DNA from 3 places in the Sporosarcina sp. QA0331 genome. Region 3 is predicted to be linked to each of the others. Evidence: riboswitches for the same ligand, from Rfam matches in the RefSeq annotation. Region 3 holds a riboswitch; each other region holds the start of a gene.
The links. A riboswitch is a leader RNA that binds a small molecule or an ion and turns the genes downstream of it on or off. The one in region 3 is predicted to bind S-adenosylmethionine.
Positions count from the first base shown of each region.

Region 1: another riboswitch for S-adenosylmethionine. It lies ahead of metA (homoserine O-acetyltransferase MetA); the one in region 3 lies ahead of AC0L13_RS00865 (O-acetylhomoserine aminocarboxypropyltransferase/cysteine synthase family protein).
Region 2: another riboswitch for S-adenosylmethionine. It lies ahead of AC0L13_RS15650 (methionine biosynthesis PLP-dependent protein); the one in region 3 lies ahead of AC0L13_RS00865 (O-acetylhomoserine aminocarboxypropyltransferase/cysteine synthase family protein).

Region 1 covers NZ_CM147850.1:1,207,528-1,211,007, reverse strand. The annotation lists gene AC0L13_RS05765 (YetF domain-containing protein) at 59-772, opposite strand; gene metA (homoserine O-acetyltransferase MetA) at 878-1,786, opposite strand; SAM riboswitch class I at 1,982-2,089, opposite strand; gene AC0L13_RS05755 (YitT family protein) at 2,145-3,002, opposite strand; gene AC0L13_RS05750 (AbrB/MazE/SpoVT family DNA-binding domain-containing protein) at 3,198-3,476, shown strand.
Region 2 covers NZ_CM147850.1:3,087,288-3,090,767, reverse strand. The annotation lists gene AC0L13_RS15655 (M20 metallopeptidase family protein) at 1-628, shown strand, start outside; gene AC0L13_RS15650 (methionine biosynthesis PLP-dependent protein) at 727-1,869, opposite strand; SAM riboswitch class I at 1,941-2,047, opposite strand; gene AC0L13_RS15645 (DMT family transporter) at 2,188-2,523, shown strand; gene AC0L13_RS15640 (DMT family transporter) at 2,525-2,839, shown strand; gene AC0L13_RS15635 (MATE family efflux transporter) at 2,852-3,480, shown strand, end outside.
Region 3 covers NZ_CM147850.1:157,327-160,806, forward strand. The annotation lists gene AC0L13_RS00845 (sulfurtransferase TusA family protein) at 1-183, shown strand, start outside; gene AC0L13_RS00850 (sulfite exporter TauE/SafE family protein) at 237-1,010, shown strand; gene AC0L13_RS00855 (glycerol-3-phosphate acyltransferase) at 1,040-1,678, opposite strand; gene AC0L13_RS00860 (hypothetical protein) at 1,675-1,848, opposite strand; SAM riboswitch class I at 2,021-2,136, shown strand; gene AC0L13_RS00865 (O-acetylhomoserine aminocarboxypropyltransferase/cysteine synthase family protein) at 2,258-3,480, shown strand, end outside.

The DNA.
Region 1 (3,480 bases), 1.1 Mb from region 3:
CAGTCGGGGGCATGAAGACATTTTAGCCCCCGGTTTTTAAATACGATTATAGCTTGAATTATTTTTCTTCTGTTCGCTGATCGATATGGAGGCTTCCGTCTTTAAGGATTTCCGCATAATACACTTGTTCCACTTTACCGATTCCATTTTTCTTTAGTTGCTCATATACCCATTCTTCTGTTAGGCTCAGCTCGGTCAAGTTTTCTTTGATCAATTTCCCGTCCGAAATGATTTCTGTCGGGATATACTTTGGCTCTTGGCCAGGCGCTTTAACATCTTTGCGGGTAGCGGCTTCCTGGCTCGCTTTTTTCATGACACTTAATTGCCCGTTCGTTTCGAGAATGGCATAGTTCACGTCTGTGACCGTAAAAATACTTTGCTCGCGGAGCATCATATTCAGATCATTCAATGTGAGGCGGGCTTTCTTCATCCCTTGTTCACTTATTTTTCCTCTATGGATTATAATCGTAGGCTGATCATCGAATATGATTCTCGCTTTTTTCGATTTCATCGTTAATAAGTTCACGAATATCGTTAATAAAGCCCACCAAATCATCGCAACTGCCCCATTTAAAAAAGGGGTTTCTGATTGAGCAGATATCTCGGCAGCAATGGATCCTATTGTAATACCTGTAACGTAATGGAAAAATGTTAGCTGGGAAATCTGTTTTTTCCCCATCAATCTGGCGAGTATCATAAGAATGATAAAAGCAAAAGTTGTTCTAAAAAGCATTTCCCAAAAATCCATATTTTCAATTGCGTCTGAAATCATCTGTTCACACCTCCACTAGAGCTAGTGTGTGATTGAACTATTAAAATATACAGCATTAAAAAAGCAAAGCAGGAATCGCTAAAATCCCTGCTTTGCTTATAAATATTATTCCCATTCAAACGGTGTCGCTTGATACACGTAATAATTCAACCAGTTTGAGAAAAGAAGATGTGTATGGGAGCGCCATGTATTCAATGGCTGCTTTTTTGGATTGTCATCTGGGAAATAGTTTTCAGGAATTTCAATTTCGATCCCTTTTTTTAGATCCCTCTCATATTCTTCGCCGAGCGTGCATGCGTCATATTCCAAATGTCCCGTAATCATGATCTGTTTGCCGTCCTTTGAAAGGATGATGAATGCGCCGGCTTCTTCTGAAACTGCCAATAATTGAAGGTCTTGCTCTTGCTCGATCTCCTCGATTGACACTGACGTATACCGCGAATGGGGTGCATAGAACAGATCGTTAAAGCCACGTGCCAATTCGACAGTCGGATCGGTCAATTGATGACTATAAATGCCCGATAGCTTTTTTGGCAATTCAAATTTATCGATACCGTAATGATGATAAAGGGCAGCTTGTGCGCCCCAGCAAATATGTAGTGTCGAAGTGATATTTGTTTTGGACCAATCCATAATTTGTTTTAATTCATCCCAGTAAACGACATCCTCGAACGCAAGATGTTCAATCGGCGCTCCAGTTATGATCAATCCATCATAACGTCTATTTTTGATGTGTTCGAATGTTGTATAGAAAGAGTCCAAATGATTTTTGCTTACATTTTTTGATTCATACGTTGCGGTATTTAAAAACATAACATTCACTTGCAGCGGCGTATTGCCGAGCAGTCGAAGCAGCTGAAGCTCTGTTTTTTCTTTTTCTGGCATTAAATTCAAAATAAGAATATTTAACGGGCGGATATCCTGTGTTGTCGCCCGCCCTTCATCCATTACGAAAATCCTCTCTTCTTTCAACAACTCGCGTGCCGGTAAATGTTCAGGTATATTGATTGGCATTTCGTCTCCCCCTTATTATTCAAAAGCGCAGGGCGCCTGCCAATAGGCGACAGGCATAAGGCGAAGATGCGGCGTGGCGCTTTTTGCCACAAAGCAGCTTTGACTTATGACCCAAGCCTACGGCGCCCGAAGTCTAGACGTTAAAAAAACCCCGTTCCATAAGATAGGAACGAGGATTCGCTTAAAACTTCTCCGTTCTTATCTCTCAAGATTTAACATCTTGTTGGAGGTAGCACCTTCCTGCGGACGCAGAGGTTGCTGAAGCTTCATCGGGCCAAATCCCTCAGCTTCTCTTGATAAGAAATATTCAATTGAAACTATTATATCATCATTATCCGAATTGTATACTGATTTTTTATCATCGATGAATTTTCGCTTTTGAAAAACCAAGTCCTAATATTTCTGAAGCGTTCAAGAAAATGACAAATGACGACGGTTCCGCGGTTTGAAGCAATTTTTTCAAGTAGACGGCTTCTGACTGTTCCACGACGCAAAAGATCATTGTTTTCTCGTCATTCGAATATCCTCCCGTCGACTTCACTTTCGTCAAACCCCGGTCAATTTCATTTTGAATGACCGATTGGATTTTCTCTTCATTTTCCGTAATGATGAGAACGAGCTTTGTCGGTGAAGTTTGCAGTTGGACGAAATCGATTACTTTGCTCGTTACGTAAATCGACATAAGCGCGTATAATGCAAGTTCAAAATTGAATACGAAAGCGGATGTGACAACGACAATCCCATCAACAATCAATTGGGAAAACCCGCTTGAAATGCCCGTATACTTTTTCAGTAGTTGGGCAATTAAGGCAGTGCCTCCTGTCGATCCATTCCCCCTATACACTATCCCCAGTCCAATTCCGAGCATGATACCGCCGTAAATAGAACTAAGTAGCGGATTATCAACATTCAAATGGAGTCCGTGCGTCAAATAGATGACAAATGGTACGAAAAAAGTACCGACAATCGTCTTTGCACTGAATTCCTTTCCTGCAAGCAATAACCCGACAACGATAAGTGGGATATTAATAAGCCATTGGACGTATGCGGGATTGTATCCGAATAATTCATAGAGGATCGTACTGACACCAGAAATGCCGCCCGCCGCAATGCGCGATGGCAATAAAAATATATTGAACGAAAGACCGACCAAAGTCGCTCCGATAATGATTTGGACATAGTCGAAAACAACCGACTTTCTCTGGATGAATGACATAATTGTTCTCCTTTCTTAAAAGACTTAACTATTCTATCAGAAAAAACGTTGTTCAGAAACGTTTTAAAGCATAGATAAGAGGAATAGAGAGAATAGGAGACTAGAAGAGAGTATATTCATTTTTTTGTATTTTTCTAATTAACTGGTATAATTGTAGACAAAAGTACACAAAAACATAATGTCAGGGAGGATACTATGCGAAGTTTAGGTATTGTCAGGAAAGTCGACCATCTTGGCCGGATTGTAATCCCAAAAGAATTAAGAAATACATTGAAGCTCGAAAAAGGTGCACCAATGGAAATCTTTGTTGACGATGATATGATCATTCTTCGAAAATATGTGGTGGATGCGGCGTGCATCGTAACCGGAGAAATCACCCCCGAAAACACAAAACTTTCAAATGGCATGTATATAAGTCCTAAAGGTGCGGAAATCCTGAAAAAAGAAATCGAAGCAAATAAAACTTGGGATTGACTAT
Region 2 (3,480 bases), 1.2 Mb from region 3:
ACAAGATGATTTTGAGATTACGATTTTTGGTAAAGGGGGACATGGTTCATCCCCCCATGAAACTATCGATCCATTAGTGACAGGAAGTCAATTGGTTGTTAATCTGCAACAGATCGTCAGCAGAAGAGTTAGTCCGCAGAAGGCTGCTGTGGTAACAGTCGGCTCTTTTCAAAGCGGACAGGCAAACAACATTATCCCTGACCGTGCGGTTATTAAGGGAACGGTAAGAACTTACGATGAAAACGTGCGTGATGTAATTGAAAACGCTTTGAAACTTATTACAAAATCGACATGCGAGGCGGCAGGTACTACATATTCTATTGATTACAAAAGGGATTGTCCTTCAATTTATAACGATTCCGAAGAGACGAAACGGGTGGAAAATGTCGCAATCCGTATTTTCGGTGAAGATAAGGTTCGTCATGGCGAGCCGATGATGGGCAGTGAGGACTTTGCGTATTATCAAAGAGTGGTTAAAGGGAGCTATTTCATTGTTGGCGGCGGAAATCCCGATGTAAATGCAGTCTACCCGCACCATCACCCAAAATTCGATGTGGATGAACGTTCCATTCAATCTATTGGTAAAGTTTTTATAGGTACTGTTTTTGATTTTTTGAATGAAAATTAATTGTTTCTAAATGGTTCTTTATATAGTAGAAAAGTTAAACAGCGGCTTTAGCTAAAGCCGCTGTTTTTCACGATCATATTACATACGCGTTTCCTACATTATTTCAGTACTTCATGGAGGTTGGTGCTTCCCACAGCTGCGTTCAATGCTTGTTTCAAGTCAGCAATTAAATCTGTAGCCTCTTCCAATCCGACCGAGAAGCGCAATAGCCGTTTATCGACACCGCGTTTTTCACGCTCTTCTTCAGGAATATCCGCATGGGTTTGCGTCGTCGGATATGTGATCAAGCTTTCGACGCCTCCGAGACTTTCGGCAAATGTGATCAGGCGTAGATTTTGCAAGAACGGATCAACCCAATCACTTTCTCGCAGCCTGAATGAAATCATACCGCCTTTCCCTGCATACAGAACATCATCGATAAGTGGTTCGTTTTCCAAATAAGTGACGAGCTCCTTCGCATTCGCATCATGTTGCTTCATTCGTACATGCAAAGTTTTCAAGCCGCGGATGACAAGCCATGAATCGAATGGAGAAAGAGTCGCGCCCATCGCATTATGATTGTCGCCTAAACGCTTGGATAACTCTTCTCCTTTAGCAACGACGAGTCCTGCAAGCACGTCATTATGGCCGCCGATATATTTCGTTGCGCTATGAATGACAATATCAGCCCCAAGATCAATCGGACGTTGGTAATAAGGCGTCAAAAACGTATTGTCGACGATGACCAGCAAGCTGTGCTTTCTTGCAAGCTCTACATATTGTTCGATATCGATTTCGAGCATGAGCGGGTTTGTCGGCGTTTCGATGAAAATCGCTTTTGTGTTTTCAGTAATCAGCTTTTCGGTTTCCTCGACGTTGTCAAAAGAAGAATAGGAAGTTTGGATATTATACAGAGCCTCATATTGATCAAATAAACGGAAGGTGCCGCCGTATAGGTCGTCGGGAGCGATTAGTTCATCTCCAGATTTGAATAGGGACATGACGAGCTGGATTGCCGCCATGCCCGAGCTACACGCATATCCGCGGTCACCGTTTTCAAGGTTGGCGATGCCTTCTTCAAGAATCGTCCGAGTAGGGTTTTTCGTACGTGTATAGTCAAAGCCAGTGGAAAGCCCTAATCCGTCATGCTTGTACGCTGTCGAAAAATGAAGGGGAGGATTGACCGCTCCCGTTCTTGGATCGCTCTGATTTCCTAGTTGTACCAATTTCGTGTTGATGCTCTGCTTCGTCAAATTGTCCATCTCCTTTGTGTATGAAAAAAAGAGGCCTCTCTGAATAAGAAGAGGGCCTCCAACGATGGTTGAAATCAATCTTCTTATCTTCAAGACGTTCTACGCCTTTTGGAATTAGCACCATACCAAAATCGGGCTGGTTGCTGAGACTTCATCGGGCCAATCCCTCCGTCTCTCGTGATAAGAATCAAAATATAGTATTGTTAGAAAAAAGATTTATCTAAAGTTATCATGCTTCTCACAAGATTGCAAGAAGTTTTGGAAATGAATGTCCATTGCCGTTTGTTATAATGGTGGGTGTTGAATGAATGAGAAGGAGGATTTCCATTGGCTTGGCTTTATGTTTTATTGGCAGCGATCGTTGAGATTTTTTGGGTGATTGGACTTCGTTATTCCGACAATGCACTCGAATGGACGGGAACCGTCATTGCTATCATCATCAGTTTTTACGCAATTATTAAAGCGTGCGAGAAATTGCCGTCAGGGACGGTGTATGCGGTATTTACCGGTTCCGGAGCGGCGGCTATTGTCCTTATAGACTTTCTGTTTTTCCATGCGGAGTTTTCTTTTACAAAGGTGATTTTTATCGCGATTATTATCATAGGAGTGATCGGAATCAAAATGACGACGGTCGAATCCGAAGAGCCGGAAGGGGGCGAATGAGATGGCATGGGTATATTTGGTTTTAGCTAGTTTCGGGGAGATTTTTGGCGTTATGGCCATCAATCTGTATTTGCAGAAAAGATCGTTGCCCCGTCTGCTGCTCATTGTCGGAACGTTTTCGGTCGGATTTTGGTTTTTGTCACTCGCAATGCGCGATATTCCGATGGGGACGGCCTATGCGATTTGGACCGGTCTTGGTGCGGCGGGTGCTGTCCTGATGGGCATTTTGTTTTTCAAGGAAGCGGCCGGATGGAAACGGATTTTATTCCTTTGTTTGATCATCGGAGGAGCGGTAGGGTTGAAAGTATTTGGGTAAAGGGGGAGCGCTATGGCGAAGCAGTATGATTTTACAGAAGGCCCGCTGGCGAAACAGCTGATTTTTTATTCGGCTCCAATCATTTTAACGAATCTACTGCAAGTGTCTTATCAATTTATCGACAGTTTGTGGGTCGGAAATCTAATTGGCGCCAATGCGCTCGGGGCGGTTGCGATTTCAGGCACAGTCGTTTTCACCGTCCTTTCCTTTGTCATCGGACTGAATAACGCGGCACTAACGATTCTGTCTCAGCAAAAGGGCAAAGGAAGCGAGACGGGATTGCGCAATTATTTGAACGCATTCGTCGTTATGCTTGCGATCATGTCCGTAGTGCTGAGCTTTGCGGGTTTCTTTCTGGCGAAGCCGATTTTAGCATTGCTAGGAACACCCGAATCGATGATTGACATGGCTACATCTTATTTGCGTGTTAACTTTTTCGGCATCCTGTTTCTTTTCGGATATAACTTCATCAACACAGTGTTCCGGTCTGTCGGCGATTCGAAGACACCCATCTATTTCGTATTGACTGCCGTCCTTTTGAATACAGTGCTGGATCCGATTTTCATCGCCGTCTTTGGATGGGGCGTCGAAGGGGCAGCAATCGCGACGATCTTGTCTCAAGGGGTCGCATTTGCGACAGG
Region 3 (3,480 bases):
CCGGTTGTACGAACAAGAAAGGCAATTAAGGAATTGGAAGTAGGAGAAATTATAGAAATTCAAGCGACTGACAAAGGTTCGGTTGCTGATTTGACAGCATGGGCAAAATCAAGCGGCCATGAAATGATTGACCAAAAAGAAGAAGCAGGCGTCTTCATGTTCTGGATTAAGAAAGCTGAATAAAGGGTGGGGGTATCTAAACAGATACCCTTTTCCTAATTAAGGAGAGTGATTTTATGGATTTGACATTTCTCGTTACCATTTTTCTCATTGGATTTATAGGGTCCTTCGTTTCCGGCATGGTCGGAATCGGTGGATCAATTATCAAATATCCGATGCTATTATACATTCCGCCATTGCTCGGAATTGCCGCATTCTCTGCACACGAAGTGTCAGGAATCAGTGCAATCCAAGTGTTCTTCGCGACAATATCCGGAGTGTGGGCGTACCGGAAAGGCGGATATCTTAACAAGACATTGATCATTTATATGGGAAGTGCGATTTTAGTCGGAAGCTTTATCGGAGGGTATGGTTCCAATTTGATATCAGAAGGAAGCATCAATCTCGTGTATGGCATTTTGGCAACGATTGCGGCCGTCATGATGTTCATTCCGAAAAAAGGACTGGATGATATTCCGGCGGATCAAGTCGTTTTCAATAAATGGCTTGCAGCCGTACTTGCTTTCATCGTCGGCATTGCTGCTGGGATTGTCGGAGCTGCAGGTGCTTTTATTCTAGTTCCGATCATGCTCGTCGTTTTGAAAATCCCGACACGCATGACAATTGCAACGTCACTTGCTATCACATTCATCTCATCGATCGGTTCGACGGTAGGGAAGATCGTGACTGACCAAGTTCTTTACGGACCAGCCGCCATCATGATTGTAGCGAGTATCCTTGCTGCTCCACTAGGGGCAAAGGCGGGACAGAAGATGAATACGAAAATATTGCAGGGTATATTGGCGGTGTTGATTTTAGGGACGGCTGTGAAGATTTGGTTGGATTTTTGATAAGGATAGCATAAGAAAAAACAGAAGCCTCATTCCGAGTGCTTCTGTTTTTTCTTGAATGATGCACGAATCCGTGGTTCAGTCCCTTTTCGAATTCGCTTGAAGTTTTCGATATGCTTCCAGATCGCCATTAAGGAAAGCAACACGGCAATCAGTATCGGCCAATAACCATCGAGCCAAACGGCCATGACGAAGAGAGTAATATAGAGCATGAAGACGCCGATGACAAGAATGTCGGTGAGAAGGGCAACCAGTATGAATAAAGCAAGCCCGGCAAGCCCGAATCGCCAATCGATGGCGAAAAGTACACCGATTACGGTAGCCGTTCCTTTACCACCGTTGAACTTCATATAGAACGGAAAATTATGGCCGAATATAACGGCTGCGCCGACAACAAATAATAACAATATGATAGATTCTACAGGCAGTCCGAAATGTCCTGCTAGCAATCTTACCGCAATGACCGCGAGAACGCCTTTGCCGATATCAATTAATGCAACAAGAGCGCCATACCGTTTCCCGAGAACAATCATCGCATTCGACGCCCCAGCATTTTTCACACCAGTCTCTTTTAAATTAACCCCAGAAATCCAATGTGCAACTGTCGAACCGTGCAAGCAGCCGACTAAATAACCACAAATGACTATGCCCAAAATCCATAACGTCATATAAATCCTCCAAAATTAATATATTCATATGCACCAACGTCCAAAGCCTGTTGAATCGCGTCCAAAGCAAGTAGCTGCACGTCCAAAGAAGGCCCTCCCGCGTCCAAAGTGAGTGTCTGCGCGTCCAAAGAGGGTGCTTCCGTGTCCAAAGCAAGTGTCCACGCGACCAAAGAGGCAGGTTCCACGTCCGATGCAAGCACACCTGCGCCGTCAGTCCAATTACTAAAACTATTATAACATCAGAGATAAAGCGGAAGTTTCAGAAAAAAATAAATTCACCTCTTGACTTTTCAAAAAGAGTCTCCTATACTGTTCAACAAGATGAAAAACTGAATACCCAAACTCTTATCAAGAGCGGCGGAGGGACTAGGCCCTGCGATGCCCGGCAACCGGCAAGTGACGAACTTGCAAAGGTGCTACTTCCTACAGATTCGTGCAAACGGTCTGAAAGATAAGAGGAGGAATAAGCGAAAGCGTAACCCTTCTCTTAGCGAAAGGGGTTATTTTTTTTATTCCAAAAACCCCCAACGCCTCCGCATTGCCTTTTCATCTTAAAAAAATCCACTGGAGGTAATAAAAATGACAAACCAACTTCAACCAGAAACTCTTCTTTTACACGGAGGCCAAAAGCCGGATCCTATTACAGGTTCACGCGCTGTGCCGATCCACCGTACTACTGCATTTGTTTTCCGCGATACTGAACATGCCCAAAACTTATTCGGCTTGCAAGAAGCAGGCAATATTTACACAAGAATCACGAATCCGACTGTTGCTGTCTTTGAAGAAAGAGTTGCACTTTTAGAAGGTGGAACAGCCGCTGTCGCTCTTTCTTCCGGTATGGCCGCTATCGCCTTTTCCATTTTGAACATTGCTGGAGTTGGGGACGAGATCGTCGCGGCGGGCAACCTATACGGTGGAACGTATAATCTATTCGCCGTCACGCTTCCTCGCTACGGCATCAATGTAAAATTCGTCGATGCAGAAAACCCTGAAAACTTCCGTGCTGCAATCACGGACAAAACAAAAGCGATATTCGCTGAAACAATCGGGAACCCGAGCCTTCAAGTGCTCGATATCGAAGCGGTCGCAAACATTGCGCATGAGAATGAAATCCCGTTCATCATCGATAACACATTTGCATCCCCATACGGATCGAATCCAATCGAGTTCGGGGCGGACGTTGTCATTCATTCCGCGACGAAATGGATCGGCGGCCATGGAACAACAATCGGCGGCGTCGTTGTAGACGCGGGGAAATTCGACTGGACGAGAGGGAAATTCCCTGGCTTTACAGAGCCTGATACAACGTACAACGGACTTCGATACGGTATTGACACTGCGGCAGCTGCATTTGCGACAAAGCTTCGCGTCCAATTACTGCGCGACTTCGGGCCTTGCCTAGATCCGGATAGTGCTTTCAACTTCCTACAAGGGCTAGAGACGCTTCATTTGCGTGTTACTCGTCATAACGAAAATGCCGTTAAAGTGGCTGAGTTCCTAAAATCGCATCCATCTGTAGAGTGGGTAACATACGCAGGATTGGAAGACCATCCGACGTATGAAAATGCTAAGAAATACTTGAAAAATGGCTTCGGCTCCATCATCGTCTTCGGTATTAAAGGTGGACGTGAAGCAGGACGCAAAGTGATCGACAATATTACGTTGTGGTCACACGTAGCGAATGTAGGGGATGCAAAATCACTTATCATCCATCCTGCATCGACGACACATCAGCAATTGTCTGCTGAGGACTTGAAAAAGACGGGAACGCCAGAAGAATTGATCCGTCTGTCTGTCGGACT